DNA from 4 places in the Pseudomonas sp. SA195 genome. Region 2 is predicted to be linked to each of the others. Evidence: predicted binding sites of a transcription regulator. Region 2 holds the regulator's gene; each other region holds the start of a gene.
The links. The regulator FliA, encoded in region 2, starts transcription of late flagellar genes. The targets are predictions, from matches to a motif close to CTAAAGTTTNNNNNNNNNNNGCCGNTAA.
Positions count from the first base shown of each region.

Region 1 (7,298 bases), 940 kb from region 2:
CAGCCATGGTCTACAAGTACTCCATGGGCCAGCCGATGATGTATCCGCGTAACGACCTGAACTATGCGGAAAACTTCCTGCACATGATGTTCAACACGCCGTGTGAAGTGAAGCCGATCAGCCCAGTGTTGGCGAAGGCTATGGATCGCATCTTCATCCTGCACGCGGATCACGAGCAGAACGCCTCCACGTCCACCGTCCGCCTTGCTGGCTCGACAGGCGCCAACCCGTTCGCCTGTATCGCCGCAGGCATCGCTGCTCTCTGGGGCCCGGCACACGGCGGCGCGAACGAAGCCGTACTCACCATGCTCGACGAGATCGGCGATGTTTCCAACATCGAAAAATTCCTGGCCAAGGCAAAGGACAAGAACGATCCGTTCAAACTCATGGGCTTCGGTCATCGTGTCTACAAAAACTTCGACCCACGCGCGAAGGTCATGAAGCAGACGTGCGATGAGGTTCTAGGCGAACTGGGCATCGACGATCCGCAACTTGAACTGGCGATGAAGCTGGAAGAGATCGCGCTCAACGACCCTTACTTCGCCGAGCGCAACCTCTACCCGAACGTGGACTTCTACTCGGGCATCATCCTCAAGGCTATCGGCATTCCGACCAGTATGTTCACCGTGATTTTCGCCCTCGCTCGTACCGTGGGTTGGATCTCGCATTGGAAGGAAATGATCGCCAACGGCCAGAAAATCGGCCGCCCGCGTCAGCTCTATACCGGCCACCCGAAGCGCGACATGCCGCGCTAATTGTTCGGCTGGTAACGCAAAAGGCTGCCCCTGGGCAGCCTTTTTTGTTTGCTCAACTTGTTTCATTCTCCAACCAGCCAAGCAGCCGTATGGCCTCCTCCCGACTGGCGCCGCAAACCGTTTCATCCGGTTTGAACGCATCGCATACCGGCGGACGCAAAGCGCTGCCGAATATCCCACATAGATTAGTCAAGGTGAGATGCAGGCAACGCTCGCCTGCTGCTTTCCCGTTTGGCATACCGGGCAACGGGGTACTGATAGAGGGCGCTACACAACAAGCACCACAGCCCGCGCGACAATCCATTCAGCCAATCTCCAGACCAAAACGGCGGCAATAATAAGGCCGTCCAATAGCCTCGGCACGCTCATTCCGGCAGACGTCCGCAGATGACGCGCACCATGCGCTTGGGCATACTTAGCGCCCTTTTCCACACTTGAAGGCAACTGCAATGTTCAAGGTAAACGAGTACTTCGATGGCACTGTCAAGTCGATCGCGTTCGAGATGGCAGCAGGCCCAGCAACTATTGGGGTCATGGCGCCCGGCAACTACGAGTTCGGCACTAGCCAGCTCGAAGTCATGCATGTCGTCGCGGGAAGCCTGGACGTGAAGCTTCCGGGCAGTAGCGTTTACGAGACCTTCGCTGCGGGCAGTCAATTCACCGTGCCGGCCAACAGCAAGTTCCAGCTCAAGGTTACCAGCGATACAGCCTATCTCTGCGAGTACCGCTAACAAAAACGGCACCGTCGAACTTGTCGAGCGGTGCCCTTGGTTTAAGGCGTATGCAGTATTAAAGGTCGCTTACCTCGCCTGACCCGCTATGCCGTCCCAGCCCGACTTGACTTCAGCCAACAACCCGGACACCTCATCCAGCCTGTCAACGTCATTGTGACGGCTCGCCTCGAACAAGCGGGTCGTCATGTATTCGTAGAGTCGATCCAGGTTATCCGCTAGCTCACCGCCCGCAGCCTTGTCCAGCACGTCGCGAAGACCGCCGATGATGTTGATGGCCTTTCCAATCAACTCACCCTTCTCAGCCAACTCCTTGCGCTCCATCGCCCCTTTTGCCTGAGCGATACGATCCAGCCCACCCTGCATCAGCATCTGGATCAAGCGATGCGGATCAGCCTCGGTTACCTGGGCGTTAACGCCAACCTGCTGATACTGCTTCATTGCTGACATTGCGTACATTTGGATAAGCCCCTTGCTACATCGTTTGCATGTACAGCTTATCGGTCGACGCCGCCCAAGCTTGATAGCAATCGGAGCGGCCAGAACGAAAAAACCGCCTAAGCGGCGGTTTCGTTCGTAAAGCTAGTTCAGTTCTTTGAGTTGTTGGCTGCCCAAGGCAGGTTTTCAAGCGACGCCAACAAGCTTGCAGAGGTGTTCGACAACTGGCCCACCAGCGTGTCCATTGCGTTGAATTGCTTGAGAAGCCGCTCCTGCAACGACGTGATACGACGGTCGAGATCTTCCTTCTGCTTGTCGATCTTCGTGATCGTCTCGGTCATCGCCTTGTTGCGCTGTTCGAGAATCCCGCCGGTTTCGGTATAGGGCTTGAGCTTCGCGTCGAGCCGCGCAGCCAGCCCGGTATCGCCCGTGAAGAACCCGGACAATTGCTCGAAGTTGTTAGCCAGCGTCTTGTCCATCTTGGTGCTGTCAATGCCGAGCGTGCCGTCTTTCTGGGTCGTAATACCCATATCGGTCAGGGCACGAATGGCACCGTCGCCCTGCGTGTTAACCAACTCATTGCGGATCGTGCCGAGCAGCGTACGCGCCGTTGCGTCGCCGACAAGTGCGCCGGTGACGGGCGTCTTCCCATCGCCAACAGGCGTTACCTTCGTCTGTGCGTTAACCACGCCAATAAGCTTGTTGTACGCATCAACGAACGATTGGACCTGCTTCTTAACGCCGGCTTTGTCCTCCGCGACAGTAATGGTCAGTGGCTCGCTGGCAACAGTCTTGGCCTTTAGATCGAGCGTAACGCCTTCGATTGCGCCGTCGACCTTGTTGTTCTCACTGATGACCTTCAAGCCATCGACGTACAGCTCGGCGCTTTGGGCCTGTGAAAGCACTCGCGCTCCGCCCCCAGTGCTGGAAGAACTACCGTCGAAGGCAAGCGCAGACAGTGCGGTCTGGCCAGTTGTGGCTGCCGTCTCATTGGCAACCGCGACGGTGATATCGCGACCGGCACCTGTCTTATTGCTAGTCAATATGAGTCGAGAGCCAAACTCATCAGTCACGACCGTGGCGCTAACGCCTTTTTCTTTCCCGGCCTCATTGATCGCGTCGCGCATGCCGGCAAGGCTGTTATTGCTCTCGTCGATCGTGACGGAAAAGGTCTCTTTTGAGGGCGGAGATCCAGGTACGCCTAGGGAAATATCAAGCGTGCCGCTAGCAAAGGCAGCGGGCGCTTCGGCGGAATTCTGAACCGCGGCAAGTGCTACCTTGCTATTGGTTGCGAGGCTTTTAACTTCAACCTGATACGTGCCGGCGCCGGCAGTCGTGCTGGCAGTTACCCCGACCAGATCCGACTTGCTGGAAGTCGCTGAACGCGCTTGAAAAAGATCGGCCTTGTTCAATGTGCCAAGTGCCGTCTGGAAATCGCTAATAGCACCTTTCAAGGCGCCGATAGCGGTGATTTGGGTAGTGGTTTTTTTTTCGAGCGTGGCGAGCTGCGCTTCTTTCGGTGCACGCTCAGCCGCGACCATGCTGGACACGATACTCCCGATGTTGATACCGGAACCAATACCTACGTCAGCCATAGCCATAACCTCGTCAAGAAAATGTTAGCCATCAGTTCGATACAAAAAACGTACCGACTATGCTTTGGCTTCAAACATCAAGCTGCGCATTTCGTCCAGCCGCTCGGTTAGCCGGAGAATTTCCTCCGACGGTATCTGCCGGACTACCCTTCCAGAGTCACCGTCGATGACTTGGACAATTACATCGCCGGTTGAATCGTCGACACTGAAATTCAGATCGCGCTGAATGCTTTGCACTTGTGAACGAAACCGCTCCACCAAATCGATCATATCGACTGGTTTGTCAGCCTCATCGGGTTGTTGCGGCTTATCCAGATTTCCAGACGCAGAAAACCCAACTTCCTTTAAGAAGCTGGGTGAAGAACTAGCCGTAATGGGCGATGTAGCTCCGCCCGGTATCTTTCCGACGTCCATTGATTCACCTCTCATGAATCAATGGGGGCAGAGCTAACCCTACCCCCATCGCTAACGCCTTTCTCGCTCGATTACTGGAGCAGGCTCAGAACCGCCTGCGGCAATTGCTTGGCCTGGGCCAGAATCGCGGTACCAGCCTGCTGCAGGATCTGGTTCTTGCTCAGGTTGGCGGTTTCCGCTGCAAAGTCGGTGTCTTGGATACGGCCGCGGGCAGCCGAGACGTTTTCCGAAATACTCTGCAGGTTCGAGATAGTGTTATCGAAACGGTTCTGGACAGCACCAAGATTGGATCGAGTATTGTCGATCTGAGCCAGTGCTGAGTCGATTATGCTAATCGCCTTCTGCGCCCCGTTTACATCGCCAATGTCAATCGACTGAACGGTTTCCTTTAGTGAGTTAGTCGCTGTAGCAGCAAAGATCGTAGCATCTGTGCTGGCTTGTACGCTGAAGCCACTCGAAGCCGTTAGGCGAACATCACCACTCACGAGCACGGAATCAGTCGAGCCCTCAGTCAGCGTTTCGGTGCTAACCACATTATCGTCAAAATCGTACGACTTAAGCGTCGCGGTCTGGTTGCCTGCGGACCCAACAGCGAAGTCGGAGATGCCAATGTTACTGCCGTCTTTCGCCTCGAAAGTGAGAGACCCTTTATCGTCAATCTTTGCAGTAATGCCAGTGGTAGAGGACTTGGCATTCACTGCGTCGCGCAAACTTGAAAGATCAGTAGCATCACTCACGTTTGCAGATATCGACGCGGAAGCCCCGTCTTTCCCAGCCAATGTGAAGCTGACTTGGCCTACGCCATCCAGACCAGAGAGGACTGCCTTGGTCTTGGCTTCGGCCTTGACTCCAGTCTCAGATTCCTTCGCATTGATTGCCGCAGCGACTGCAGAGGCGCTTGATCCCGCGGCGCCGCCAACGGACGCGGTTGTTGCCTGCCCCTCTGGACCAGTAATCGTCAGGGTGTTTGCAGTCATTCCGTTACCTGCGGCTGGAATGGCGGCTGCAGCGGCGGTAGCGGTCCCGAACATTGTGCCGGCGCCTGCACGGCCTTTGACCGTATTGGTGCCTAGATCGGTGGCGCTAGCAGCACCAACCGAGACACTAATGGTTTCATTCGCATTCGCACCAACCTGAAAGTCCACGTTAGTGAACGAGCCATCAAGCACCTTACGCCCACCAAATGTGGTGGTGTCGGCGATGCGGGTAAGCTCATCCTGAAGCGCGCTAACCTCTTTCTGCAGCGCTTTGCGGTCGGTCGAGTCGTTCGTTCCATTCGCTGACTGCAACGAAAGGTCCCGCATACGCTGAAGGATGTTTGTGGACTGCTGAAGCGCGCCTTCGGCTGTTTGCGCCAGCGAAATGCCGTCGTTTGCGTTACGGACAGCCACATTCAGGCCATTGATTTGGCTCGTCATACGGTTGGAGATCTGCAGACCGGCCGCGTCATCTTTCGCGCTGTTGATCCGGCTACCGGTGGACAGGCGCTGCATGGAGGTGCTGAGCGCACTGGACGAAGATTGCAGGTTGCGCTGAGTATTGAGCGACGCAATGTTTGTGTTGACTGTAAGAGCCATGATGAGCCTCCAAGGGCGCTAGTTACTTTGGTTGCCTGAGCTTGCGACTCCGGGCCGGCTGTTTGCCCAGGCACCCATTGAGTTCGCATTCGATTAGCTTATCGGCGTCGTTTCGGTGAGCTTTAGGAGGCAGTTGAAAAATTTTTGCAAGCCCCGAGAACAACCTGTACGACACCAGCGAGCGCGCTAGCAAACGAGCCCGCCTGCGAAGATTTTCGGACGGGTGGTGGAAAACTTTAAACGGAAATGTTGAGAAGGCAGCAGACGTAGCGCTGGTCGATTTGAGTCAGGAGTCGGAGCAGGGAGGGCTGGGCTGGCGGGAGAGCCGCTTGCGAGGCTAGTCGCTGACCACGCGACATGATCGCCAGCAAGCTGGCTCCTACGGGCGGGCTCGCGGTGAATATCGCTGGGTATAAGGCCGGACAATAGATGCCCAACCTTTCGGTGTCGTTAAGCCCCTAGGCTCGAGAGGCGCTGGAGGAAGTCGTCCTCGTCCGCAACGGTGAGGCCCAGCTCGTTGGCTTTAGCGAGCTTAGAACCTGCACCCGGCCCTGCGACCACGACCGTTGTCTTAGCTGACACCGACCCCGATACCTTCGCGCCAAGCGCCTCAAGCTTTGCTTTGGCTTCGTCACGGCTCATGCTTTCCAGCGTTCCGGTGAGTACCCAGGTCTGACCTGCGAGTGGAAGGCCTTCCGCCGCCTTCCGTTCGCTTTGCCAGTGCATGCCAAACTCACGAAGCTGGGCTTCGACGGCGCGGGCGCGCGCGGCATTGGCGGGGTCGTCGAAGTAATCGCGTAGCGCGCGAGCGGCCTTTTCATTCAGGCGTTCGACCTGGCGCAGGTCGAGCCAGTCGGCCTCGATCACGCCATCGAGCGTGCCGAACCGTTCGGCCAGACGCTTGGCCCCGGTCGTGGCGATAAAAGGAATATTCAGGTTATCGAGCAGGCCGGCCAGCGTCGCACAGGCGGCAAACTCGGCGTGCACCTCGCCCTCCTCCTGCAGCTCAACGCCGCGCTCGCGCAATTGGCGGATGACCTGCTGGTTGTGCTCGTCTTCAAAGAAGCTGTGAATTTCGTGCGCGACTTCCAGGCCGATGTCCGGCAGGTAGATCAACACGTCCGGCAGCGCCCGGCTGATTCGGTCAAGCGATCCAAGTGAGCGCGCCAGAAGCTTGGCCGTCCCCTCGCCAACGTCGGGAATGCCGAGGGCGAAAACGAATCGGGCAAGACTTGGCGTGCGGCTGGCATCGATGGACTTGATCAGGTTACGGCTGGACACCTCGGCGAACCCCTCGAGCCCGAGCACCTGCTCATAGGTGAGCGAATAGAGATCGGCGGGTGAGGAAACCAGGCCAGTATCGACCAGCTGTTCGACGATCTTGTCGCCCAGCCCGTCAATGTCCATCGCCCGGCGCGACACGAAATGGATAATGGCCTGCTTCAGTTGTGCCTGACAGGCCAGACGCCCAACGCAGCGATAGATCGAGCCCTCGCTGACCGACTCCCGTCCCTTGCTGCGTTTGATCAACTGGGTACGTTCGACCGCTGAGCCACAGACCGGACATTCGGTGGGTACCGAGACGGCGCGTGCATTCGCGGGACGGCGATCGGCAATGACTCCGAGAATCTGCGGAATCACGTCGCCTGCGCGTCGCACGATCACGCTGTCGCCGATCATCACGCCCAGGCGGGCCACCTCGTCCATGTTGTGCAGTGTGGCGTTGGACACAGTGACGCCGGCAACCTGGACCGGCTTGAGCCTCGCCACCGGGGTGATCGCGCCAGT
Region 1 is NZ_CP096392.1:1,952,738-1,960,035, reverse strand. It holds gene gltA (citrate synthase) at 1-755, shown strand, start outside; gene M1D78_RS09120 (YkgJ family cysteine cluster protein) at 808-1,059, opposite strand; gene ppnP (pyrimidine/purine nucleoside phosphorylase) at 1,205-1,486, shown strand; gene fliS (flagellar export chaperone FliS) at 1,556-1,945, opposite strand; gene fliD (flagellar filament capping protein FliD) at 2,074-3,519, opposite strand; gene M1D78_RS09100 (flagellar protein FlaG) at 3,577-3,933, opposite strand; gene M1D78_RS09095 (flagellin) at 4,005-5,510, opposite strand; gene ligA (NAD-dependent DNA ligase LigA) at 5,961-7,298, opposite strand, start outside.
Region 1: M1D78_RS09095 (flagellin) is a predicted target of FliA. The motif match lies at 5,723-5,750, and genes of this name have one in related genera.

Region 2 (7,298 bases):
CTTCCAGGATGCTGCGGATCACCTCCGGCTCGGCCCCATCGACCAGCAACTGCAACCCCTTGCGTGCATAGGGGTCCGGCTCGGCTTCGGCGATAGGCTCCAGGCCCAGCAGCCCTTCCTTACGTGCGGTGCCACTCCAACCAGTGACAAGGCTGATACCGCCAAGCATGTCGATGCGCGGCGGGAAGAATATCCAGCGGACAATGGACATGGCGCGCATGAACACTGCCATGGGCGTCTGCAGCAGGACGGCGCCGAGCGTTCCGCCAAGCACGATCAGCGCCGCGGGGCCATTGAGCAGAGCCGCGGCATGGCCGCCTTCCAGGAAGTTGCCCCCGACGATAGCGACGAATGCCAGGACCAGCCCGATAAGGCTGAGGATGTCCATCAACGGCGGCCTTTCATCAGATGCACGCCTCGCTCAGGTGGCGGCCGATCTCGTCAAGGCTGTACACGGCGTCGCTCAGATTCGCCTTGGCCACTGCCATGGGCATCCCGTAAATGACGCAACTGGCTTCATCCTGCGTCCACACCTGGCTGCCGCACTGCTTGAGCATGCGCGCCCCTTCACGGCCGTCGGCACCCATACCGGTAAGTACGACCGCCAACACCTTGTCGTTGTAGGCCTTGGCTGCGGAGCCGAAGGTCACGTCGACACAGGGGCGATAATTGAGGCGCTCGTCACCCGGCAGGATGCGCACCGTACCACGGCCGTCGACCATCATCTGCTTGCCGCCTGGAGCCAGCAGGGCAAGCCCCGGGCGCAGGACGTCGCCGTCCTCGGCTTCCTTGACGTTGATCTTGCAAAGCTTGTCCAGGCGCTCGGCGAATGCCTTGGTAAACGCCGCCGGCATGTGCTGAATGAGTACGATGGGCGACGGAAAGCTGGCCGGGAGCTGAGTCAGCACCCGCTGAAGTGCGACGGGCCCGCCCGTGGAAGTGCCAATGGCGACCAGGCGATAGGCCTTGCGGCGCGGGGCCGGTGAGCTAAGTGCGGGCGCCACGTGCGGCTGCGTCTGAGCGGGTGACAACGGAGTACTCGCGGCATGGCGAGGCACCGCCGGCGCACTGCGGCTGGTGAGTGACGCAGCTGGCGTCGGCGCGGACGCAGGCGGACTGTAACTGCCGTAGCGGCGATTGCTGCGCGCGATGGTACGGATCTTCTCGCACAGCAGCTGCTTGACCTTGGCCGGGTGGCGCGAGATGTCCTCGAAGATCTTCGGCAGGAAATCCACGGCACCGGCATCAAGGGCGTCCAACGTTACCCGGGCACCTTCGTGCGTCAGCGACGAGAACATCAGGACCGGCGTCGGGCAGCGCTGCATGATCTGCCGCACCGCGGTGATGCCGTCCATCATCGGCATCTCGTAATCCATGGTAATGACGTCAGGCTTGAGCGCCTGCGCCTGGTCGATCGCCTCGCGGCCGTTGGTCGCGGTGCCGATGACCTGGATATTCGGGTCTGCCGAGAGAATTTCCGACACCCGGCGCCGGAAGAAGCCGGAGTCGTCGACGACCAGGACCTTGACTGCCATAAAACACTCCTAGCGACAGCGGCCTACATTAGGCCGCCGCCCGGGATGAATCAGCCGCGGCGCGCGTAGCGCTTGAGCATGCTGGGAACGTCGAGGATCAACGCGATGCGGCCGTCACCCGTGATGGTCGCGCCCGACATGCCGGGGGTGCCCTGCAGCATCTTGCCCAGAGGCTTGATGACAACTTCCTCCTGGCCGACCAGTTGGTCGACGACGAAGCCAATGCTCTGATTGCCTACGCTGAGGATCACCACATGCCCCTCGCGCTGCTCCTCGTGCTCGGCACCTTGAACCAGCCAGCGTTTGAGGTAGAACAGCGGCAGCGCCTTGTCTCGCACGATTACCACTTCCTGGCCGTCGACCACGTTGGTGCGAGACAGGTCGAGATGGAAAATCTCGTTGACGTTCACCAGCGGGAAGGCGAATGCCTGATTGCCCAGCATGACCATCAGCGTCGGCATGATCGCCAGCGTCAGCGGGACCTTGATCACCACGCGAGAGCCCTGGCCCTTGTTCGAGAACACGTTGACCGTGCCGTTGAGCTGGGAAATCTTGGTCTTGACCACGTCCATGCCTACACCACGGCCGGACACGTCCGAGATTTCCGACTTGGTCGAAAAGCCCGGCGCGAAGATCAGGTTGTAGCACTCCAGGTCGCTCAGACGATCACCGGCATCTTTGTCGAGCATGCCCTTCTCTACCGCCTTGGCGCGCAGGATGTTCGCATCCATGCCCTTACCGTCGTCGGTGATCTGCAAGAGGATGTGGTCCCCTTCCTGCTCGGCGGACAGCACCACACGACCGGTGCGCGGCTTGCCGGCGGCCTCGCGCTCTTCGGGGGTCTCGACCCCATGGTCGACCGCGTTGCGCACCAAGTGCACGAGCGGGTCGGCGAGCGCCTCGACGAGGTTCTTGTCGAGATCTGTCTCTTCGCCCACCAACTCCAGGTTGATTTCTTTCTTCAGGCTGCGCGCCAGGTCGCGGACCAGGCGAGGGAAGCGTCCGAATACCTTCTTGATCGGCTGCATGCGGGTCTTCATGACCGCGCTCTGCAGATCGGCAGTGACGACATCCAGATTGGAAACGGCCTTGGACATGGCCTCGTCGCCACTGTTGGAGCCGAGCCGCACCAGGCGGTTACGCACCAACACCAGCTCACCGACCATGTTCATGATCTCGTCGAGCCGCGCAGTGTCGACGCGAACGGTAGTTTCCGCTTCGCTGGCCGGCTTTTCAGGCGCAGCGGGAGCAGCAGGCTTGGCCGTAGCGGCAGCCGGGGCAGCCGGTTTGCTGGCCGCAGGCGCAGCGGGCTTGGCCGGTGCGGCCTTCTCCACCGCCTTGGCTGGCGCGGCCGCAGGCTTGGCCGGCGGTGTCGGTGCAGCAGCACTCGCCGCTTCCGGTTCGAACTTGCCCTTGCCGTGCAATTGGTCAAGCAGCGCTTCGAATTCGTCGTCGGTGATGTTGTCGCCCGCTGGCGCGGGTGCTTCGGCCGCGACCGGTGCAGACGGTGCCGGGCTTACTTCGCTGAACTGGCCTTTACCGTGCAGCTGATCGAGCAGCGCCTCGAATTCATCGTCGGTAATCTCGTCGCCGGCCGGCTGTGCGGCGGCCTGTTCAGGCACGACCACAGAATCGGCACCCGTAGCCGGGGCGAACTGGCCCTTGCCGTGAAGCTGGTCGAGCAGCGATTCGAACTCTTCGTCGGTAATCTCGTCAGCTGACGCCGCAGCCGGAGCCTCGGCCGCCTCGTCCAGCGCGCCAAGGAACTGTTCGAATTCAGTGTCGGCACTGGCTGGAACGGGCTCAGGCTCGGCCGAGCCGACCGGCGTGACCGGTTCGGCGACAGCCGGCTCGCTGGAGGCTGGTTCGGCCAGGCGCGACAGGGCTGCCAGCAGCTCGGGCGTGGCCGGGGTAACGGCCGTACGCTCACGGACCTGGCCGAACATTTCGTTGACGGCGTCCAGCGCTTGCAGGACAACGTCCATCAATTCCGAGTCGACGCGACGCTCACCCTTGCGCAGGATGTCGAAGACGTTTTCGGCGATGTGGCAACACTCGACCAGCTCATGCAGCTGGAGGAAACCCGCACCACCTTTTACCGTATGGAAACCGCGAAAAATCGCATTGAGCAATGCTGCGTCATCGGGGCTGCTCTCCAGCTCCACCAGCTGCTCTGACAATAGTTCGAGAATCTCGCCGGCCTCAACCAGGAAATCCTGGAGGATTTCTTCATCGGCGTCGAAGCTCATATTTCACTTCCCCTAAAAGCCCAGGCTCGAAAGCAGATCGTCGACATCGTCCTGCCCGGATACGACATCCTCACGTATATCGGCATGCATCTGCGGACCTTCACCATGGGAAGGGCCTTTTTCTTGTTTTTTTCGTTCCTGCTCGGCGCGCAGCTCTTCGCGGTCGTGCTTGATGCCTGCGACGCGGTCGACCTGACCGGCCATCAGCACCAGGTTGAGCAGGTTGCTTTCGAGTTCAGTGATCAGCCGCGTGACCCGCTTGATCACCTGGCCGGTCAGGTCTTGGAAGTCCTGGGCGAGCATGATTTCACTGAGGTTCTGCGACAGCTGGCTGCCATCGTTCATGGTCCGCTGCAGAAACTGATCTAGCCGTTTGACCAGGTCGCGGAACTGTTCGGCATTCATGTCGCGGCGCATGAAGCGCTGCCAATCAGCCGTCAAGCTCTGCGCCTCATAACTGACGTAGTTGACCAGCGGCGCGGATTCCTCGACGAGGTCCATGGTGCGGTTGGCGGCCTTCTCGGTCATCTCGACGACATAGGACAGACGGTCCGTGGCGTCAGTGATCGGTGACGGATCGCCCCCGGTCGCGCAGGTGTCCATCTCCAGCTTGACGATGGCGTTGTGCAGCTCGCGGGTAAGTTTGCCGACTTCTTGATAAAGTCCCTGGTTACGAGCCTGACTGAGCTCGTTAAACATCTGCGCCGCTTCGTCGAAGCGGCCCTGCTGGAGACTTTCGATAAGTTGGGGTGCGTGAGCCTTGAGCGTCGTTTCGAACTCCGCCAGGCTTTGGTCTGCTTGCGTCATAGTGCCCTCGCGGCGTTACTTCAGCCGTTGACGCGCTCGAAGATCTTCTCGATTTTCTCTTTGAGTACCTGCGCCGTGAACGGCTTGACCACGTACCCGTTAACACCGGCCTGCGCGGCCTCGATGATCTGGTCACGCTTGGCCTCGGCCGTCACCATGAGCACCGGCAGGTGCTTGAGACGGTCGTCCGCACGCACGGCGCGCAGCAGGTCGATGCCGGTCATGCCGGGCATGTTCCAGTCGGTGACGAGAAAGTCGAAGCTGCCGCTCTTGAGCATCGGCAGTGCGGTGGTGCCATCATCCGCCTCGGCGGTGTTGGTGAAGCCCAGATCACGCAAGAGGTTCTTGATGATCCGTCTCATCGTCGAAAAGTCGTCGACGATGAGGATTTTCATGTTCTTGTCCAAGTACACCTCCGTAAATCCCGAAATCCCGGAGCCTGCTCACGGTCTGTTGCGGGCTTCGTGAATGAAGCTCGTTAGAGCAACCTTGATTCGCGTTCCTGAGAACCGGCCCTATCGCGCGCGCCACTCGCCGAGACGAGCCCGCAGGCGCGCCGCGCACTGACTGTGCAACTGGCTGACCCGTGACTCGCTGACGCCCAGCACCTGGCCGATTTCCTTCAAATTCAACTCTTCGTCGTAGTACAGCGACAGCACCAGCTTTTCACGCTCGGGCAGACTGGCAATCGCATCAGCCAGGGCCTGCTGGAAGCGCTCGTCCTCAAGATCGCGAGACGGTTCCGGGTGGGCGCTGGCGGCGTCTTCACCGAACTCCCCGTGCTCGCCTTCCGTCAGCAGATCATCGAAGCTGAACAGGCGGCTGCCCAGGGTGTCGCCCAGAATGCCGTAGTACTCATCGAGACTCAATTTAAGTTCGGCCGCAACTTCTTGATCTTTAGCGTCGCGCCCCGTTCTTGCTTCGATGGCGCGAATGGCCTCGCTGACCATGCGCGAATTGCGGTGCACCGACCGTGGCGCCCAGTCGCCCTTGCGAACCTCGTCAAGCATCGCGCCACGAATGCGGATACCGGCATAAGTTTCGAAGCTTGCCCCCTTGCCGGAGTCGTACTTCTTGGAGGCTTCGAGCAGGCCGATCATGCCGGCCTGCATCAGATCATCGACCTGCACGCTGGCTGGCAGGCGCGCCAGCAAGTGGTAAGCGATGCGCTTGACCAACGGGGCGTACTGCTCGATGAGCTGGTACTGGGAGTCTTTAGCCACTTTGGTGTTGTACATAACCGATTCCCGCCGCTGTCAGTCGTGTGCGTTTGCGGTGGGCCTGACCAGGCGCTCCACAAAAAACTCAAGGTGGCCACGCGGGTTTGCCGGCAGCGGCCAGGTGTCGATTTTCTGCGCTATGGCCTTGAAGGCCAGCGAGCACTTGGCTCGCGGGTAGGCCTCGTAGACCGCGCGTTGCTTCTGAACGGCCTTGCGTACCGCCTCGTCGTAGGGAACCGCACCGACGTACTGCAGGGCGACATCAAGGAAACGTTCAGTCACCTTGGTCAGCTTAGCGAAAAGATTGCGTCCTTCCTGCGGCGCGTGCGCCATGTTCGCCAGCACCCGGAAGCGGCTGATGCCGTAGTCGCGGTTGAGCAACTTGATTAGCGCGTAAGCATCGGTAATCGAGGTGGGCTCATCGGTGACCACGAGCAGGACCTCCTGCGCCGCGCGAACGAAGCTCACCACGCCATCGCCAATACCGGCCGCGGTGTCGATGATCAGCACGTCGATGTCGTGGCCGATCTCGCTGAAGGCCTGGATCAGGCCGGAATGCTGCATCGGTGATAGCTGCACCATGCTTTGCGTACCCGACGCGGCAGGCACGATCCGTACGCCGCCAGGGCCCGGGATCATGACGTCGCGCAGATCGCATTCACCGGCGATCACATCCGCCAGGGTGCGCTTGGCGGTCAGGCCTAGCAGCACGTCAACGTTGGCCAGACCGAGGTCGGCGTCGAGCAGCACCACACGCCGACCGAGATCAGCCAACGCCAGGGAAAGGTTGACCGATACGTTGGTCTTGCCGACGCCACCCTTGCCGCCGGTCACAGCAATAACCTGTACGGGATGAATACCCATCATCAAACGCCTATATCTTGCTGGGGCCCGAAGGCCATCGATGCGTTCAACCTGAACGCGTCTACTGTTTCTCTCTCACGCAGCGCTCTGTTCATCCCGCCCTCCGTGAGGAACCGTTGTACAGGCCGGAAAACATGTCGGCCATCGTTTCCTCGCTGGGCGACTCTTCGGATTGCAGGCTCACCGCGCGGCTGACCAGTTGATGCGTGCGCGGCAACTGGAGGTCCTCGGGAATCCGCGGGCCGTCGGCAAGGTAGGCAATCGGCAGATGCTGACTGATGGTCAGCCCGAGCACGTCGCCCAGAGTACCTGCCTCATCAAGTTTAGTCAGGATGCACCCTGCCAGCCCGCAGGGCCGGTAGTGATGCCACGCCGCTTTCAGGACTTGGCTCTGGCTGGTCGCCGCGAGCACCAGATAGTTCTTCGAACGTACGCCACGGTCGGCCAGCGCCTGCAGCTGCAGGCGCATCATCGGATCGCCTGCCGGCAGGCCAGCGGTGTCGAGCAGAATCAATCGCTTGCGTGCAACCGGCTCCAGGCTCTTGCTCAGCGGCTGACTCGGGTCGATCTGGATCACCGGCACGTTGAGGATACGACCCAAGGTCTTGAGCTGCTCCTGCGCG
Region 2 is NZ_CP096392.1:2,888,260-2,895,557, forward strand. It holds gene M1D78_RS13315 (flagellar motor protein) at 1-388, opposite strand, end outside; gene M1D78_RS13320 (protein-glutamate methylesterase/protein-glutamine glutaminase) at 405-1,535, opposite strand; gene M1D78_RS13325 (chemotaxis protein CheA) at 1,586-3,784, opposite strand; gene M1D78_RS13330 (protein phosphatase CheZ) at 3,797-4,591, opposite strand; gene M1D78_RS13335 (chemotaxis response regulator CheY) at 4,612-4,986, opposite strand; gene fliA (RNA polymerase sigma factor FliA) at 5,107-5,829, opposite strand; gene fleN (flagellar synthesis regulator FleN) at 5,848-6,678, opposite strand; gene flhF (flagellar biosynthesis protein FlhF) at 6,767-7,298, opposite strand, start outside.

Region 3 (7,298 bases), 350 kb from region 2:
GGATCAGTTCGTGCAGCAGCGTCACCAGTACGCGGCAACCGGATGCACCGATCGGATGGCCGAGTGCAATAGCGCCGCCGTTGACGTTGACCTTGTCCGCGTCCCACCCCAGCTCCTGGCCGACAGACAGAGCCTGCGCTGCAAACGCTTCGTTAGCTTCGATCAGGTCGAGGTCGTCCAGCGTCCAACCGGCTTTCTCAAGGCAGCGGCGCGTGGCGGAAACCGGAGCGATGCCCATGATGGCCGGGTCGACACCCGCATTGGCGTAGCCGGCAATCTTCGCCAGTACGGGCAGCCCGAGCGCTTGGGCTTTGGCGGCGCTCATCATCAGGACCGCGGCGGCGCCGTCGTTCAGACTCGAAGCGTTGCCGGCAGTCACGCTGCCATCCTTCTTGAACGCGGGCTTGAGCTTGCCCAGTGCCTCGGCCGTGGTGCCGGCGCGGGGCTGCTCGTCGGTGTCGAACACCAACGGCTCGCCCTTGCGCTGCGGGATTTCGATTGGGGTGATCTCGCCCTTGAAACGCCCGGCCTCAATAGCGGCCACAGCCTTCTGTTGAGAACCGGCAGCGAACGCGTCCTGCTGCTCGCGGCTGATCGCGTACTTGTCGACCAGGTTCTCGGCGGTGATGCCCATGTGGTAATCGTTAAAGGCGTCCCAGAGGCCGTCGCTGATCATCGAGTCGACCATCTGAGCGTGCCCCATGCGCAGCCCAGTTCGGGCCTTCGGCATCACGTAGGGCGCCAGGTTCATGTTCTCCATACCCCCTGCGATGATCACTTCCGCGTCGCCGCAGCGAATCGCCTGAGCGCCCAAATGCAACGCCTTCAGGCCCGAGCCGCAGACCTTGTTCAGGGTCAGTGCTGGCACGGCGTGTGGCAGGCCTGCGGCAATCGCAGCCTGGCGAGCGGGATTTTGTCCGGCGCCAGCAGTGAGCACCTGGCCGAGAATGACTTCATCCACCTCGGCAGGGTTCAGATGGGTCTGGGCGAGCAGTCGCTTGATGACAGCGGCGCCCAGTTCATGGGCAGGGATATTAGCCAGCGCGCCCTGGAAGGCGCCAATGGCGGTACGGGTGGCGGCGACGATGACGACGTCTTGCATATTCATGCTCCAGTTGAAATGGATGTTGTTCTAGTACCGGTAAGTCGTTTTTCAAAGATGCGGATGGTCAACGCAAGCGTTGCTGAATGTCCACGGTCCCGTAGAGCCAACCTGCTGGCGATCCGCAGTCCCGCTCACCCGCTGATCGCGATGGATCGCTCGACGTTCCCAAGCGAATACATGCGTATCTAGAACGTCATTTCCGGCACATGATCCGGCACGACCAGCTCGCCGGCCGTCTTGGCGCGGATCTCCTCGATGCTAACGCCCGGCGCGCGCTCCTTGAGGACGAAGGCGCCGTTTTCAATCTCGAGGTAGGCCAGGTCGGTCAGCACGCGTTTGATGCAGCCGGCGCCGGTCAGCGGCAGGTTGCACTGGGGTAGCAACTTGGACTCGCCATCCTTCGAAGCGTGGGTCATCAGCACGATGATGTTCTCGGCTCCGGCGACCAGGTCCATCGCGCCGCCCATGCCCTTGACCAGCTTGCCGGGGATCATCCAGGAGGCGATGTTGCCCTGTACGTCCACCTCGAAAGCGCCCAGCACGGTGAGGTCGATGTGGCCGCCTCGGATCATCGCGAAGGACTCGGCCGAGTTGAAAATGGAGGCGCCCACGCGCGCGGTGACGGTCTGCTTGCCGGCATTGATCATGTCGGCGTCGAGTTCTTCTTCGGTCGGAAAGGTGCCCATGCCGAGCAGCCCGTTCTCGGACTGCAGCATCACGTCCATGCCCTCGGGCACGTAATTGGCGACCAGGGTAGGGATGCCGATACCCAGGTTTACGTAATAGCCGTCCTGCAGCTCGCGGGCGACGCGCTGGGCCATTTGTTCGCGGGAAAGTGCCATGCTGGAATCCTCTTCTTGTTCTGGTCAGCTACGGACGGTGCGCTTTTCGATGCGCTTTTCGAAGGTGCCGCAGATAAGGCGGTCGACATAGATGCCGGGGGTGTGGATCTGGGTTGGGTCCAGCTCGCCGGGCTCGACGATCTCCTCGACTTCCACCACCGTCACCTTGCCGGCAGCAGCGGCCAGCGGGTTGAAGTTCTGCGCAGTGTGGCGGTAGACGACGTTGCCGTAGCGGTCGGCCTTCCAGCCTTTGACGATCGCGAAGTCGCCGACGATGGCGTGCTCGAGCACGTAATGGCGGCCATCGAATTCACGCACCTCCTTGCCCTCGGCGACCGGCGTGCCGTAGCCGGTTGCGGTGAAGAACGCGGGAATGCCTGCCCCGCCTGCACGCATCTTCTCGGCCAGAGTGCCTTGAGGCGTCAGTTCGACTTCAAGTTCGCCGTCGAGCAGTTGGCGTTCGAATAGCGCGTTCTCGCCGACATAGGAGGCAATCATCTTGCGGATCTGCCGGTCTTCAAGCAGCAGGCCCAGACCGAAGCCATCCACGCCGCAATTGTTAGAGACCACTGTCAGGTCGCGCGTACCGCGGCGCTTGATTTCCGCGATTAGGTTCTCGGGAATGCCGCACAGGCCGAAGCCACCCGAGAGGACAGTCATGCCGTCCTCCAACCCTTCGAGTGCCTCAGCGTAGGAGTTGACGCGTTTGTCGAAACCAGCCATGACCAGTCCTTCTTATTGTTAAGAGTACGGGCGAGTGTTCACGGCGAGCGACTATTTGTTAAGTTGATTTTTACGTTCTATTAATGAATAAAACCAAACAATAGGCTGTTGCCGAGGGATACCCATGACCGTCAAGCAGCTTCGTGCGTTTCTCGCCGTCGCCCATACGCTCAGCTTTGCCCAGGCATGCGAGCGACTGCACCTGTCGCAATCCGCGCTCAGCCTGACGATCAAGGCGTTGGAAGAAAGCCTGGGCGGGCGACTGTTCAGCCGCACGACACGCGCCGTCGGCCTGACGCCCGAAGGGGAAGCCTTGTTGCCATTGGCTCGGCGCCTGTTGGCGGACTGGGATAACGCCGAGGATGAGCTGCGCCAGCGTTTCACCTTGCAGCAGGGCCGGGTGGCGCTGGCTTCCATGCCGTCGTTTGCGGGCAACGTGCTGCCCGCCATTTTGCGGACCTTCAGCGACCGCTACCCGTCGATCAGCGTTACCGTGCATGACGTGATCAACGAACAGGTGATGGAGTTGGTGCGTGACGGCCAGGTCGAGATCGGCATTGCCTTCGAGCCCGAGCCGACCATGCCGCTGAGCTTCACGCCGCTCTATAGCGACCGTTTCGTCGCGGTGGTGCCGGCCGATTCGGCGTTAGCGAGCAAGGCCGAAATTGGCTGGGACGCTTTGCTCGGCTACCCATTCATCACCTTGCAGCGCCCATCTACCGTGCGCTTCATGCTGGAGGATCACCTGCGCCAACGGGGGCGTTCGCTGCCCGTGCAGTACGAAAGCCACCAACTGGCCACCGTTGGGCGCATGGTCGCCAGCAGCTTAGGGGTCAGCGCCGTTCCGGCGCTGTGTCGTAACCAGATGCTAGAAGTGGGTGCGCGCTGCGTGGCGCTGGGCGATCCGGTGATCGAGCGATCAGTGGGTGTCCTGACCAAGCCGGGGCACGAGTTGTCAGTCGCAGCGCAGGCCATTGCCGACACCCTGAGCGCGGGCAGTTATCCGGCTATCAACCTATAAGCTGAGTGTGTCGATAGAGCGAGCGTCTGATTGCGATCGATAAAAACGATTAGCGGTATTACAGAAGGGCAGAGTGCGACCGATAAGTGAGCATGGATCAGGTTGGCTTGGCCGCCTGTCCGCCAGCGCCCCTCGCGGCGCGCGGTTGGCTCATACATAGATAGGTGACTTATATGTCTCTTCGAAATTTTGGTATCGCGCCCCGGGCTGCTTTGGGGTTTGGTTTGGTCGCACTCTTCCTGTTGTGCATCGGCATTTTTTCGCTGACGCAGATGGCGCGGATGGACAGCGCTTCTGAAGACATCAATAGCAACTGGATGCCCTCTGTCACGACGCTCAAAGACATGAACCAGTCGATTCTCCGGCAGCGGATCTTTACCCTGCGGGCGCTTGTCATGACGGATGCAGCCTCGCTGGCCAAGACTACGACCACCATCGTGCAGTTGCGGGACGAGGTGGCTAAGCAGTTTGAGGTTTACAAGCGCTACATAACCGGCCCTGAAGAGCAGGGGCTCTTTGATCGGCTCACAAGCGTCTATGGCGTTTATCTGAGTGATCAGAAGCAGATCCTTTCTCTGGTAGATCAAGGTCGCCTCGACGAGGCACGGGATTATCTCAACGGCACGATGGCTGCCGACGCTGATGCGCTGATGCAAACCCTGATCGCGCTTGGAGAGTTCAATACCAAAGGCATCAAAGCCGCCGCTGACATGTCCGCCGAAACCTACGATAGCTCCCGTATTTCGGTCATCACTTCTATCATCATCGCGGCACTGGTTACCGCACTGCTGGCCTGGCTGCTGATCCGCAGCATCGTCCAGCCGCTGGCCGAAGCGGTGAAAGCTGCTGAAGTCATCGCCTCAGGCGACCTGACCCGACCGATCGTCGTCGTCGGCAAGGACGAGCCGGCGCGCCTGCTAGAAGCGATGAAGCGCATGCAGGCCAGCCTGCGTGACACCATTCAAAACATCTCCGATTCATCCAACCAGCTGGCGGCTGCCGCCGAAGAGCTGAACGTCGTCACTGAGGACTCCAGCCGCGGGCTGGCGCAGCAGAACGGTGAGATCGAGCAGGCCGCCACAGCGGTCAACCAGATGACCGCTGCGGTCGACGAAGTTGCGCGCAACGCCGTAGCGACCGCCGAAGCGTCACGCGAATCCGAGCGTGCCGGCCGCGAAGGTCAGCAACAGGTGACGCGCACCGTGCAGTCGATCAACGCACTGGCGGACGGTGTGACCACCACGGCTGGGCAAGTGGGTGAGCTGGCCGACAAGGTCCGCGACATCAGCAAGGTACTCGACGTGATCCGTGCGATCGCGGAACAGACCAACCTGCTGGCGCTCAACGCCGCTATCGAAGCGGCGCGGGCCGGTGATGCCGGCCGCGGTTTCGCGGTGGTGGCTGATGAAGTGCGTGCGCTGGCGCATCGCACCCAGCAGTCGACCCAGGAAATCGAGGAAATGATCGGCGGCATCCAGCACGGCACCGACCGCGCCGTTCAAGCGATGCAGCTGAGCAACGAGCAGGCGCGCTCGACGCTGGTCGTCGCTCAGGCGGCTGGCGAGGCCCTCGATCAGATCGCGACGGCCATCGCCACTATCAGCGAGCGCAATACCGTTGTGGCCAGTGCATCGGAAGAGCAAGCCCAGGTGTCGCGTGAAGTGGACCGGAACCTGGTGAACATCCGTGACTTGTCGATGCAGACGTCGGCGGGCGCCAACCAAACGAGCGTGGCCAGTCAGGAGCTTGCTCAACTCGCCGTAGGCCTGCGGGGCTTGGTGGGACGGTTTGCGGTCTGATTGCAGGTAGGTAATCAAGAACCCCGCATGGCTTGCCTTGCGGGGTTTTTATTTGCCTCGGTTTCCAGCAGCCCGGGACACGCTACTTTTCAGTGCTGCACCGGAACTGCCTAGGCGATATCCCCGCCAGCCGCTTGAAGAAGCGTGAAAAATACGCCGGTTCGGAAAATCCAAGTGCATCGGAGATATCACTGACACTCATCGCGGTATACACCAGTTGCCGCTTGGCCTCGATGAGCAGTCGCTGGTGCAACATCCCCTGCGCGGTGAGCCCGGTATAGCGGCGCGCCAGCGTATTCAGATACGCCGGCGTGATGTCCAAACGGCGGGCGTACTGCTCGACCGTCGGCTGCTCGGCGAAGTCCGCCTCCAGCAACTGCACGAACTGACTCAACAGCTGCTTGCCCCGCGTTGGCGCCTCCGGTGCGTGGGCGGTGTGGCTCTGCCGGCTGACCCATACCGCGAGCATCGCCGCCAGCGATTGCAATTGCAGCTCCCGCGCCGGAGCCGTGGCGCGGTATTCCTGCTCGATCTGGTCGAACAGGCTGTCGAGGTAGGGGCGATCCCGCCCGGCGCGATACAGCCCCGCGGCTTTCAACGACGTCTGGCCACTACCGAGCGCTTCGTCCAGCTGGGTTAGCAGAGGCGCAGCCAGCGTCAGCACGTGCCCCTCGACCTGCTCGGAAAAGCGAAAGCCGTGCACGGCCAGCGCCGGGACGACCTGCAGCGATGCCTCGTCGATGCGCGTCCGCACACCTTCGAGTTCGACTTCCGCCCAGCCGCTGCGCAGATAGAGCAGTTGCGTCAAGTCAGCATGGCGGTGCGGGCGGATCTCCCAGCCATGCAGGCGGCTGCGTTCGGCAATGGATTCGCAATGCATCAGGTCGAGTGTCGGCCACGCGAGCCCGTCGCCGTATAGCTTGAAGACGGGAACGGCAGCGGCGGGTGGCATGCGCATCAACGAAGGCTCCTGTTCGGTAATCGAACGCTGTTTATAAAAGTCCAGGTTTCTTGATGCTGGGTGCATTATCGGCGAGGCGCCGAGCGCTGACCATGAGCCTCTCGAATAAAACAATAATGCGAGGTTCGCCATGAAAACCGCGGTCGCCATCATCGGCGCAGGCCCGTCCGGGCTGTTGCTAGGCCAGCTGTTGCACAAGGCTGGCATTCCCAACGTCATCATCGAACGCCAGACGCCCGAGTATGTGCTCGCGCGGATTCGCGCCGGGGTGCTGGAACAGGGCATGGTCGACCTGCTGCGTGAAGCCGGTGTGGCTGACCGGATGGATGCCGAAGGCCAGGTGCATGAGGGCGTCGAGCTAGCCTTCGGCGACCGGCGCGTGCGGATCGACCTGAAGGCGCTGACCGGCGGTGACACCGTCATGGTCTACGGTCAGACCGAAGTGACGCGCGACCTGATGGATGCACGCAAAGCGGTGGGCGCGACGACGTTCTACGGCGTCCCTGATGTCGCATTGCATGACCTTGAGACGCAGGCCCCTTGGCTGAGCTTCACCTACGGCGGCGAGCAGGTCCGGCTGGATTGCGATTACGTGGCCGGTTGCGACGGCTTCCATGGCATCTCGCGCAAGAGCATGCCCGACGATGCGCGCCAGGAATTCGAGCGTGCCTATCCTTTCGGTTGGCTGGGCGTACTCAGCGACACGCCGCCGGTCAGCCATGAGCTGATCTATGCCAGCCATGAGCGGGGCTTCGCCTTGTGCAGCATGCGCTCGGCAACCCGCTCGCGGTATTACGTGCAGGTTGGTCTGGACGAGCGCGTCGAGGACTGGTCGGACGAGCGCTTC
Region 3 is NZ_CP096392.1:2,536,651-2,543,948, reverse strand. It holds gene M1D78_RS11665 (acetyl-CoA C-acetyltransferase) at 1-1,102, opposite strand, end outside; gene M1D78_RS11660 (CoA transferase subunit B) at 1,291-1,947, opposite strand; gene M1D78_RS11655 (CoA transferase subunit A) at 1,972-2,670, opposite strand; gene M1D78_RS11650 (LysR family transcriptional regulator) at 2,795-3,691, shown strand; gene M1D78_RS11645 (methyl-accepting chemotaxis protein) at 3,865-5,490, shown strand; gene M1D78_RS11640 (helix-turn-helix domain-containing protein) at 5,573-6,448, opposite strand; gene pobA (4-hydroxybenzoate 3-monooxygenase) at 6,582-7,298, shown strand, end outside.
Region 3: M1D78_RS11645 (methyl-accepting chemotaxis protein) is a predicted target of FliA. The motif match lies at 3,750-3,777, and genes of this name have one in related genera.

Region 4 (7,298 bases), 220 kb from region 2:
AGGGGTAGATGAACGCGACGATGAGCAGCGTCGCGCACAGCTGAGGCCCAAACTTCGCCCGCTCGGCAATGCCGCCAGAAATGATCGCCGGTATGGCCGCCGCGAAGGTCAACAGAAAGAAGAACTTGACCAGCGAGTAACCGTTATCCGCGATCATTTGGTCGGCGGGTTGGATGAATGTCACGCCGTAGGCGACCCAATAACCGATGAAGAAATACGCCAGGGTCGAGACCGCGAAGTCGGCGATGATCTTGGAAAGCGCGTTGACCTGATTCTTCAGGCGCACCGTTCCAACCTCCAGAAAGGCGAAGCCGGCGTGCATCGCCAGTACCATCACCGCGCCCATCAAGATAAACAGCGTATTGGCGCCGTGTACCAGTACTTCGACTGCACTGCTTGGGTTGTCCATCGACTGGGTCCTACAAGGAAATTCGCACCAAAACAGCAAGCGGAACCCTTTGAACGCACCAGAATGCATCACGCAGGCATAGCCGCTTGCCATCTCTCTTGTCGAGGAGCAATCCCGCGCTTGACGTAAACCAGATCCCGCCCTGGTAAAGCGCACACCGGACCACCCCACGACGCGACCGGCTCATTCCATGCGCTATTTAAGGGCTAGTAACGAACCGGTCGCACCGTGGCGAAGCAATACGCGTACCAGCGAAGCGGAAGTGAGCCACCGTGAGGCGTAGCGGCGAGAGTCATAGCGCCGACAAGGTGCGGTATTCATCCTGAGCCAGCTGGTCAGTCATGCCACTGACGAGGTCCTGCAGCATCCGGCAGCGGTAATAAAACTCCCACAGTCGCCCCTCGTCAGCAGATAAATCATGAGCCTTCATGGCCTCGTGGTAAGCCTTGACCAATTGGCTCGGCACACGTCGCGCGAGCATCTGCAGGTGCGGCTCGCTGCGGCAGCTGCCTTCTGTCAAAGCGATGAAGACCTCGGGCGTAACGCTCAGCAATGGTGCATAGGCATCCAACAGGCCCTGGAGGATCCGGTAACCCTGCAGTTGCAGGGTTTCGACCTCGCGGTGACAGAACACGCGATCCATCGCTACGTCCTTGAAGGTCTGCACAATGGCATTGGCGAGGCTGGCATCTTCCAGCAGCGCGCGGTCCAGAGTGCCGTGATATATGGCCCCAATGTGCTCGATGAATTGCTGCGCTGCGTGCTGGACCAGCGGGTGCACCAGATTGACGCGAAGCCAGATGAAGAACTCGCCGACCTTGTTGATTGGCTCCTTCTGCGCCCGCGTTTGCGCATACTCGACCATGTCGCGAAAGCTGCGACCACCGCTGATCGCTGCCTCCGGTGAGCCGTGCTCGCCGAATTTCTCGATCAGCAAGTGAACCAGCTGGTCGATGCTGAATATGCCTTTTTCGACCGAATCCTCGATGTCGGCCAGGCAGTAAGCGATGTCATCCGCCGCCTCCATGATGTAGGCGATCGGATGGCGTGTGCCGGGCTCCAGCCCCAGGGCGCTCTGCAGATCACTGACGAACGCGGCTTCAGACAGATAGAAGCCCGGCTTCTTGTGCAGATAAGCGCCCGGCGTGCCCTTCTCCGGCCGCGGTGCATGGGCGGCGCGCACATATTTCAGCAGGCCCGCCGTTTGGGTATAGGTCAAGTTCAGCCGCAGCAGCGACACCACCAAACGAATCGCCTGAGCATTGCCTTCGAAGCGTTCGAGATCACGCAGCATGGTCGCTTTCAGCCCGTCGGGGGTGTCCAGCCCCGGCACCGCATGATCGAACAGCGGCCCGAGATGCCCAGCGAACCACTCACCGATAGCGAACTCACCGAAATGGCCGAACGGTGGGTTGCCGATGTCGTGCATCAGGCAGGTCATCTCCACCAGGCTTTCAAGCGCGCTCTCCAGTCCATCCAGGCCGTAGCACGCCGCATCCCCGCCGAGCTGCTTATACAGTGTCCGCACGATGAAGCGCCCAGTCTGCTGGACTTCCAATGAATGCGTTAGCCGGCTGCGCACCGCGGCGTTGCGCTCCAGTGGAAACACCTGCGTCTTCTGTTGCAGGCGGCGAATAGCAGCTGAATTGATGATGCGCCCCCGGTCGCTTTCCAGCTGGTCGACTACCAAGGAAAGATCGTCTTGCGCTGCCATCAGTCCAGGCTCGGTACGCCCGTAGGGTCGCTGGCGCGAAATCTTGTTCTTGAAGTTGACGGGCTCCGGCATGGCTTGCTCCTGTTGAAGGAACCGCGAGCCTAGCGCGCCGCCTCTGCTTTACCAAGCGGCCGGCGCGTAACGACTCGTTTAGAATCGCTACCCCGCTATCGGATAAAGCCTCGATGAGCCGCCAGGATTTCCACCAACAGCACGCTGCCCGTGCGACAGACGAAGCCCGACGCCTGCTCGAGCGCAAGAAGGCGCTCGGCCCGCACTGGCTGGCTTGGGTCGCAACTGAGCTGTATCAGCTAAGCCCGCCCGAATACGCTGCCATGGTGCGCCGCGCGCTGGCGGACCTGGACGCTCCATGAGCCAGACTACACCGGACCTCAGCTGGCCGATCGACGGCCCCTTTAGGCGCGACGCACTCCTGGCACTGCCCGTCACCGGCAAGCCGTCGGCGATGGACAAGCAGCGGGCCGATGAGACGGTCTGGCTCGACCGAGAGGGCCTGCATGGCGACCGGGTCGCGGACCGCCGCTTCCATGGCGGACCCGATCGCAGCCTGTGCCACTACCCCGCCGAGCACTATCGTCATTGGCAACGTATCTACCCAGGCCTACAGCGGCTGGCACCCGGTGCTTTCGGCGAGAATCTCGCGACGTTCGGTCTGAGCGAGGAGCAGGTGTGCATCGGCGACCGCTACCGGCTGGGCGATGCGGTCATCGAGCTCAGCCAGCCGCGCTCACCCTGCGCCAACCTGGACCGGCGCCATGCTGCTCGTGGGCTGGCGCGGCAGCTAGCACACAGCGGCCGAACCGGGTGGCTATACCGTACGCTTGAACCCGGTTGGGTCGCTCCCGGTGCGACCTTGCAGCTGATCGACCGCCCCTGGCCGGACGCCACAGTAAGACGCGTCTGGCGAATCTACCTCGACGAGTCGGCCGCACACGATGCGCTGGACTGGCTTCAGGCGCTGCCGGCCCTGGCGACCGAATACCGCACACGACTGCGCGCACGTCTGGACGCGAAACGGCGTCACCACGATCAGGGCAACCTGTTCTAGATTGGCCGCGGCGGCACCCAGTTGGTGTTCGAGCTGCCGCAAATGTGCACGACACCGCAGGTATGTCATCAGACAACATACTCAATTTACGGACCAATCAGCCGATGTGGTACTACAACTCCACTTTCCTGTCCGCTTGAGGAACAACAATGAAAAATCTCAAGGTCAGCTACAAGCTGGCACTCGGCTTCACAGCCGTGCTGCTCCTGACCGTCTTGGTAGCCGCCATTGGCGTGTTCAGCATGGATGCGCTGGTGTCACGCAGCAACAAGGCGGAAACCGCACAGCGTTTGCTCAACAACGCCAACCAGATCCGCTACGCCCAGGTGCGCTTCGAAGAGCGCGGCGACGCTCGCTACGTCAGCCAGGTCGCCGACGCGGTCAAGGACATCGTCACCACTGTCGACCGCAAGCAGGACGGCTTCGTTGAGGCCCAGAACCGCCAGTACTTGCAGTCCATTGCCGAACAGGCCCGCCGCTACCAGAGCGCCTTCGACAGGCTCGCTGCGCTGCGTGAACTCAAGTTACAAACCCGAGCCAACTGGGTCGACGCCGGCAACACCACCGACAAGCTGATCGCCGACCTGGAGCGCCGTTGGCACGGCGTACCCGGCAATCCGGTGCTGCATCCTACCGGAGACATCGCCGATATCGCCCTGCTCACCACCGCCCTGTCCAAGCAGAACCGCCTGTTGCGCTTCACCGTGCGCGGCTACTTGATGGAGGAATCCGAGCCGGCGCTGCAGGCGTTGAATGCCCAGTTCGACGCGCTCAACGCGGCCATCGCACCGCTGGAAGAACAGCTCATCGGGCCGCAAGCCGCGAGCTTGAAGATTCTAAAGGCCAGCGCCACCGAGTACGTCGAGCTGGTCAAGAAGCTGCCGCCGCTGGTAGCCGAGCAGCAACAGGCACGCCAGGAAATGGAGGCCATCTTCGCCACGCTCTATGAGCAGGCCCAGGGAATCATCGCCAGCCAGACCGAGAAACGCAGCGAGGAAGCGCACAGCAAGAAGCTGCAAGTCATGGGGGTAACCCTGCTCGCTATCCTCCTCGGCGTGCTGGTCAGCGTGCTGATCGTCCGGCAGATCGCCCAGCCGCTGAACCAGGCGGTGCAGATGGCCGAGCGCATCGGCGCCGGTGACATGACCGGCCAGGACGTGAACGAACGCCGCGATGAGTTCGGCCAGTTACTGCAGGCGCTAGGCAAGACCCGCGGCAACCTGCGAACGCTGATTGGGCGCATCGGCGCGATCACCACCCAGCTGGCTACGGCATCCGAGGAGTTGTCGGCGGTGACCGAACAGACCAGTGCCGGGGTCAACAGCCAGCGCCAGGAAACCGATCAGGTCGCTACCGCCATGCATCAGATGACCGCGACTGTGCAGGAAGTAGCACGCAGCGCGGAAGAAGCCTCGATCGCGGCGCAGCGCGCCGACACCCAGGCGGCTAAAGGCAACACCGTGGTCCAGCGCGCCCTGGCGCAAATCGATCGGTTGTCCAACGAGGTCACGCTGTCGGCTCAGGCCATGAGCCAGCTGAACCAGGAGACCGACAATATCAGCACGGTGCTGACCGTGATCAACGGGATCGCCGAGCAGACCAACCTGCTGGCCCTGAATGCCGCTATCGAAGCCGCACGCGCCGGCGACGCGGGACGCGGTTTCGCCGTGGTAGCCGATGAGGTACGCGGGCTGGCCCAGCGCACACAACAATCGACGGCACAGATCGAAGCCTTGATCGGCACACTGCAACAAGGCGCCCGTACCGCATCTGGAATGATGGACAGCAGCAGCGGCCTGGCTGTCGAGACTGTGGCGCTGGCACGCGATGTCGGCCAGGAATTGCAAGCGATCAGCGAGACGGTTTCTGTCATTCAGGCGATGAATCAGCAGATCCCTACCGCCGCCGAGCAGCAGAGCTCGGTGGCCGAGGAAATCAACCGCAGCGTCCTGAGCGTACGCGATGTCGCCGACCATTCCGCCGAAGCAGCGCGTGAAACCGCGGCGTCGACGGCGGAACTGGCACGGCTGGGTGGCGAGCTGCAAGCGATGATCGGCCGCTTCCGGGTCTGACCGCGAGGGCCATTGCGCGGGGCGCTGCGCCGCTGTTTTAGCCGTCACGCGCCCTGCTGAAGGTGTACAGCAGCAATGCTCCACCTGAGCCTCGGTGCGGGTGTTGCGCTGTCAGACCGACGCCCCGCCGAACGCTGTACGCAGGCGACCAACCAGCCAGCCACCGCCAACGTTGACCAGCAACCCGAGCATGACCAGCAGCGCGCCGACTGCCTGCAAAGGCCCGAGATGCTCGTCCAGCAGCAGCGCGGCGGAGGTCAGGCCGACCACAGGGACCAGCAACGAGAAAGGTGCCACCGTATTGGCCGGATAGCGCGACAGCAATCGGCTCCACAGGCCATAGCCCAAGATGGTCGCGCCAAACGCCAGATAGACCAGGACCAGAAGCGAATCCAGGCTGAAACCGCGCAGCGCCGCCTCGATTACCTGTGGCCCCTCCAGCCAAAAAGACAGCCCAAGGAACGGTAGCGGCGGGATCAGGCTGCCCCATACCACCAGGCCGACCAGGTTCACCTTGCCCACTCTGCGCGTGACGATGTTTCCCAGCGCCCACATGGACGCCGCACAGATCGTGAGCAGAAAGCCTGCCAGTGTCATGCCCAGCTCGCCCTGCGCGCCGATCAGCACCAGTCCGGAAGCGGCGATTACCAGCCCTACCAGGTTGGCCATGCGCAACCGCTCGCCGAGAAAGAGAACGGCGAAGAACAGTGTGAAAAAGGCTTGCGATTGCAGCACCAGCGACGCCAGCCCAGCCGGCATGCCGACCTTCATGGCTGAGAACAGGAAGGCGAATTGCCCGAGCGAGATGGTCGCGCCGTAGGCCAGCAACCAGCGCAGCGGCATCTGTGGCCGCTTGATGAAAAGGATGGCGGGAAAGGCCGCAAGCATGAAGCGCAGCGAGCCGAGCAGCATGGGCGGAATGTTATCCAGGCCAACCTTGATCACGACGAAGTTCATGCCCCAGACCAGAATCACGACCAGGGCCAGCAGCAAGTCCTTGGGCGACATCAGCAGTTCTCCAGGGCTGGGCACGCCATTAGAAACCTGTGACCTGCTGCCGAACACGTACAGCCGTCGGGCAATTCGGCCATACAGTCGCGCAGCCGACTGTCGCAGCGGCTATGGTCCCGTCTCGCGGGCCGTGCCTGTTGCCGTCGCACCAGATAGAATCCGCCGTCGCAGAACGGCCTTCTCCTCATAGCAGCGAAACGGGAACACGCATGGGCGCACAGTGGAAAGCGAAACACAAAGAAGCGGCAGCCAATGCCAAGGGGCGCACCTTTGGCAAGCTGTCGAAGGAAATCATGATCGCCGCCCGCAGCGGTGCCGATCCTGACATGAACCCCCGCCTGCGCCTGGTGGTCGAGCAGGCCAAGAAGGCCTCGATGCCGCGTGAAACGCTGGAGCGCGCTATCAAGAAAGGTGCCGGATTGCTGGGTGAGAGCGTCAACTACGAACGTACTACCTACGAGGGCTTCGCCCCGCATCAGGTCCCGGTGATCGTCGAGTGCCTGACGGACAACGTTAACCGTACCGTGGCTGAGATCCGCGTTCTATTCCGTAAGGGCCAACTCGGCGCGTCCGGCTCGGTTGCCTGGGATTTCGATCATTGCGGGCTCATCGAAGCGGCGCCGGCCACTGCCGACGCGGACCCTGAACTGGCCGCCATCGAGGCCGGCGCGCAGGATTTCGAAGCCGCCGATGAAGGCGCGACACTGTTCATCAGCGACCCCACCGACATGGACGTGGTCTGCCGTGCACTGCCCGATCAGGGTTTCGTTGTGCAGTCGGCCCATCTCGGTTACCGGCCAAAGAACCCCGTCAGCACGCTGACCGAGGCACAGCTTGAGGAAGTCGAAGCCTTTCTCGCTGCGATCGACGCCCATGACGATGTGCAGAACGTGTACGTCGGGCTGGCTGGCTGACCCTAGCCGTACCAAACTGCGCAAACAGCGATCCACGAGCAGGCCGACCGATGAGCACGAGCAAACCCAATACGCCCTATGCCCAGCGAGAACAGGGCTACCGCGAGAA
Region 4 is NZ_CP096392.1:3,110,949-3,118,246, forward strand. It holds gene M1D78_RS14425 (ammonium transporter) at 1-409, opposite strand, end outside; gene dgt (dGTPase) at 702-2,195, opposite strand; gene M1D78_RS14435 (hypothetical protein) at 2,309-2,497, shown strand; gene M1D78_RS14440 (MOSC domain-containing protein) at 2,494-3,192, shown strand; gene M1D78_RS14445 (methyl-accepting chemotaxis protein) at 3,342-5,264, shown strand; gene M1D78_RS14450 (EamA family transporter) at 5,376-6,272, opposite strand; gene M1D78_RS14455 (YebC/PmpR family DNA-binding transcriptional regulator) at 6,485-7,189, shown strand; gene M1D78_RS14460 (YajD family HNH nuclease) at 7,240-7,298, shown strand, end outside.
Region 4: M1D78_RS14445 (methyl-accepting chemotaxis protein) is a predicted target of FliA. The motif match lies at 3,273-3,300, and genes of this name have one in related genera.